2 regions of the Selenihalanaerobacter shriftii genome follow, and region 2 is predicted to be linked to the other one. Evidence: a T-box and tRNA genes for the amino acid it is inferred to sense, from the RefSeq annotation. Region 2 holds a T-box; the other holds one or more tRNA genes.
What was found. The T-box of region 2 lies ahead of metG (methionine--tRNA ligase). A T-box ahead of a tRNA ligase gene usually reads a tRNA of that ligase, here a tRNA-Met.

Region 1: it has a tRNA-Met gene. The T-box ahead of metG (methionine--tRNA ligase) is inferred to sense a tRNA for this amino acid. The anticodon was not compared.

Annotation. Positions count from the first base shown of each region.
Region 1 covers NZ_FUWM01000041.1:6,444-8,856, reverse strand. The annotation lists gene B5D41_RS13700 (DUF501 domain-containing protein) at 1-115, shown strand, start outside; gene B5D41_RS13695 (Ppx/GppA phosphatase family protein) at 177-1,073, shown strand; tRNA gene B5D41_RS13690 (tRNA-Leu) at 1,211-1,300, shown strand; tRNA gene B5D41_RS13685 (tRNA-Met) at 1,311-1,387, shown strand; tRNA gene B5D41_RS13680 (tRNA-Met) at 1,404-1,480, shown strand; tRNA gene B5D41_RS13675 (tRNA-Met) at 1,535-1,611, shown strand; gene spoIIE (stage II sporulation protein E) at 1,822-2,413, shown strand, end outside.
Region 2 covers NZ_FUWM01000013.1:71,778-74,190, forward strand. The annotation lists gene metG (methionine--tRNA ligase) at 1-1,651, opposite strand, end outside; T-box leader at 1,710-1,941, opposite strand; gene B5D41_RS08495 (ATP-binding protein) at 2,006-2,413, opposite strand, start outside.

The sequences.
Region 1 (2,413 bases), on a different contig from region 2:
TGCCGATTATTTAATTAATCAAAAGAATCCAGTAGGAAGAGTAATTAACCAATTATTAACTGAGCGATTTACTAATTCATGTACAGAGGAATGCAATTGTTATTGTAGTGGGTAATGGGCACTGAGTAACCTGTGTCATTCATTGTTATTTAAAATAGAAAAAGGGGTAAATAGAGATGAAAAGAATGGCAGCTATTGATATTGGGACTAATTCTACTAGATTACTGATTGGAAGACTTTTGGAGACTGGGCAGATTAGGCCATTGGTTACAGAGTTGAGAACTACTCGACTAGGAGATGGCGTCGATGCTTCTCGTTCTTTAAAAGGTGAAGCTATGAATAGAGTTATTAAAGCCTTAAAAGAGTATAAAGAATTAATTAATCAACAAAAATTAGATAAGGTAAGGGTAGTAGCTACTAGCGCAGTTAGAGATTCATCTAATCAACGTGAGTTCATAAAGAAAGTAAAAATCGAAACCGGCTTAGAGGTAGATGTAATTAGTGGAGAGGAAGAAGCAGAATTATCATATCTAGGTGTAATTAAAGGATTATCTAATTCGCTTTTAGATGCTAATTTAGTCATCGATATTGGCGGTGGTAGTACAGAATTCATCTTTGGTTCAAAAAATGAAATTAAAGAACGAAGAAGTATTGATGTTGGAGCAGTGAGAATGACAGAAAAATTTGAAGAAGTAGAGCAAAGACGAGATTTAATTGTTAGAGAGTTATTTTCTATTACTGAAAGATTTCAAAATAAGTCAAAGATATTATTAGGAGTTGGAGGTACTATAACTACTTTAGCAGCAATTGATCAGAATTTAGCTATTTATAATCGAAATAAAGTACATGGTTATTCACTTGGATTTCCGACAGTTAAAAAAATATTTTTAGATTTAAAAGCAAAGACTATTTCTGAAAGGAAGAAGGTTACGGGGTTGCAGCCTAAGCGAGCTGATATTATTGTAGCAGGAATCCAAATCTTATTGGAAATTATGGAACGATTAGGTAAAAAAGAGGTTGTAGTTAGTGAATCTGACATATTAGATGGTATTATATATGAATATTATAAATAGAAGAATGAAAGAGTAATGAATAGCTTTTAAGATATAATCATTGATAATCATATTTAATCTGCAGTTTAGATTATTGACCTATAGAAGAATATATAATATACTTATTGATGTCGTCAGCGAATTGGACGATTTTTTTAGCCGGGGTGGCGGAATTGGCAGACGCATCGGACTTAAAATCCGATGGGCCTTTAGTGCCCGTGTGGGTTCGAGTCCCACCCCCGGCACCATTTATTTTATCGCGGGGTAGAGCAGTCTGGTAGCTCGTCGGGCTCATAATCCGGAGGCCATCGGTTCGAATCCGATCCCCGCAACCAAAATTCATTCAAATGTGGCGATGTAGCTCAGTTGGCTAGAGCATACGGTTCATACCCGTAGTGTCCGGGGTTCAAATCCCTGCGTCGCCACCATTTTATATTTATTTACAATAAAATTCATTATTTAAACTAAGAACTTTTTAACGTGGCGATGTAGCTCAGTTGGCTAGAGCATACGGTTCATACCCGTAGTGTCCGGGGTTCAAATCCCTGCGTCGCCACCATTTTTATATCTAATTTTAAATGTCATATTTTATCTTATGTGGACACTCTGTTGAGAAGAGTGTTATTTTTTTGTCTAAGTTCTGGAATAATTTGTAATAAAAAAATGAACGATCATCTAGATAAAACGACAAATCTTCTCTGGAAAAAAATGTATAATATAATTTACAGTCATTCATTTATAACTGTAAATTTCAGAGGAGGTTATTAAAATGTTAGCAGAAACAGACCTGCCAACTTATAAGAGGTTAGGCAATGAAGGGAAGACAGGTATTTCAGGATTAGGAGAATTAGTTAAAAAAATGTTTTTAGAGCTTGATATCTTACATATAATTTATTTATGTGCAGGATTAATAATTGGACGAGCTTCCTTATCTAATGAATTATTACCTTTTGGTTTATCCTTTTTAGGGCTTGCAATTTATCAGAAAATTTATAAAAAAGAAAAGTGGAGTAGGATTGTTTTATTTATTTTAAGTGTTTATATTGGGTATTATACAATTTTAGGCTGGAGTTGGTTACTAGGGAAATATTTATTATCTAGTCTATTATTTAGCTTGAGTGCTGTATATCTTTTAGGTAATCAACCCAAAGTTTCTAAAGTAAAGTTTGCGGCTTTAAATGGAGGGGTATTATTAGGATTAGAGATTATTAATTTATTCTTATCGTCTAATACTTTATATAATAATTTAACATATTTATTAGGAGCTATTTTAGTAGGGATTTTAACTCTAATTTTAATTAAAGGCTTATCACCATTATTTTGGAATGAATCTAAGCAGAATTTAAAAGAGATAAATATTT
Region 2 (2,413 bases):
CCCTTAAATCTAATTTAGTAAAGTCATCAAAATTAATATAGTCTTCACTCACTTTTTCTTCATCCTCTCCATCTTCGTTATCTACATCCTCTTCAACTTGATTAGCAAAATATTCTTCCATATCAATTCTAGGGAAAATCGGCTCTCCTTTATTTACGTTAATTCCAGACTCTAATAAACCCCATTCTTCAGCCCGACTCCAACTCTCTTCTGCTAAATCAGTTTGGATTCCTATTTGATTCCAAATCTTTTGTGGAGCCTCTATTAAGAATGGCTTTAAAGCAATAGCTACAATCCGTAAAGACTCTAATAGATTATAAAGAACTGTCCCTAATTCATCCTTCTTGTCTTTATCTTTAGCTAAAATCCAAGGAGTCGTTTCATCAATATACTTATTATTCCTTCTAATTAATGTCCAAAGATGTTCTAATGCTGTACTAAATTGAAGCTTATCCATATCCTCCGTCATAGCTGCAATCTCTTTACGAGCAGTATCCTTTAGATCTTCATCATAATCAGTAGCTGGACCTGGCTTAGGGATTACTCCATTAAAATACTTATCCACCATAGCTAATGTTCTATTTAATAAGTTTCCTAAATCATTAGCTAAATCTGAATTAATCCGCTGAATAAAAGACTCTGTAGAATAAGAGCCATCTGTTCCAAAAGCCACCTCTCTCATTAAATAATACCGAACTGCATCTACTCCAAAGTCATTTACTAATTTTACAGGATCAACAACATTACCTTTTGATTTAGACATTTTTCCACCTTCTACAGTTAAAAAACCATGTCCAAATACTTTTTTCGGTAATTCTAAACCTGCTGCCATCAAGATAATTGGCCAAATAATAGTATGGAAACGTAGTATATCCTTACCTACAATATGTATATCAGCTGGCCAGTATTTATTATATTCATCTTGGTCAGTTAAGTAACCTGCACCAGTTAAATAATTAGTCAACGCGTCAAACCAAACATATATAACATGATCTTCATCAACCGGTACTGGAACACCCCAATCGAATGTAGTTCTTGAAATACAAAGATCTTCTAAGCCATCTTTAATAAAATTAATCATCTCATTCCGCCGTGTCTCTGGCTGAATAAATTCAGGATTATCTTCAATAAACTTTAATAAATCATCTTCATACTTAGACATTTTAAAGAAATAACTCTCTTCTTCTACCCATTCTGTCTCTCTTTGACAGTCAGGACACTTGCCATCCTCTAGCTGTCTTTCAAGCCAAAATGTTTCACAAGGAGTACAATACCAGCCTTTATATTTATCTTTATAAATATCCCCTTTATCATAAATATTTTTAAAGATATACTGGACTACATCTTCATGCTTAGGATCAGTTGTCCGTAAAAACACATCATAATCTACCTCTAACAAATTCCACAAATCTTTAAAAGATTCCACAATCTCGTCTACATACTCTTTAGGTGTTACCCCATGTTCTTTAGCTGACCTTTCAATCTTTTGTCCATGTTCATCTGAACCGGTTAAAAATTTTACATCATATCCTTGTAACTTCTTATACCGTGCTATAGTGTCTGCAGCTGTAGTAGTATAAGTATGACCAATATGCAACTTATCATTTGGATAATAAATAGGCGTAGTTACATAAAAACTATCTTTCGCCATTTAATTCACTCCTTTATAAATATAGTATTTAATCTAAAAATACCTCTCGTCCCTTTTACTAAGGGACGAGAGGTATTATTCTTAACCTTCCGCGGTACCACCCTAACTTTATCACTACATTAGTTAGTAATCTCTTTTACAGAAATAACGACTCTGTTAACCGATATAGTCTACTTAATTTCAGCTATATAGCTCCAAGACCATCTTCAGTAGGTTAGTTATACCGCATTTCAGCTACACGGCTCTCTGTTGATAACTTTCCCGCTTACTCTTCCCTTCTTAGCTTTTATTATATCATATCCACTTTAATTAAAAATATACACAAATATAGTAAATTTGTCAAGGCTTTAATCACTACTTCTTCAAATTATAAGTACTTCCACCTAACGGTGACTCTTCTTTCTCTATTTTATCTTTAACAGCTAATTGATCCAACCTTTCTACTAGTTCATTCCTGCTTAGAACTGTTCCAGTTAATTGACTATTGATTTCCTGTAACTTATGCAATAACTCATTTTCATAAATAGGTAAATGATCAATTATTAATTCATAAAAATTATCATTATCTTCTTTTGTTTTAGCATCTAACTCATCAAAAGGATTTTGAGTATGAGGACTAGTTGTCTTAGCTACTCTAATCCTGACTGCCATTGTTCTCCCAAATACCGCAGATGAAACAAAAGCATCACCAGACTCTAAATATGGCAGTCTATTCGTCTCCTCAGCTGTTAAGTCTGTCTCTTTCTTAATTGTTTCAATATC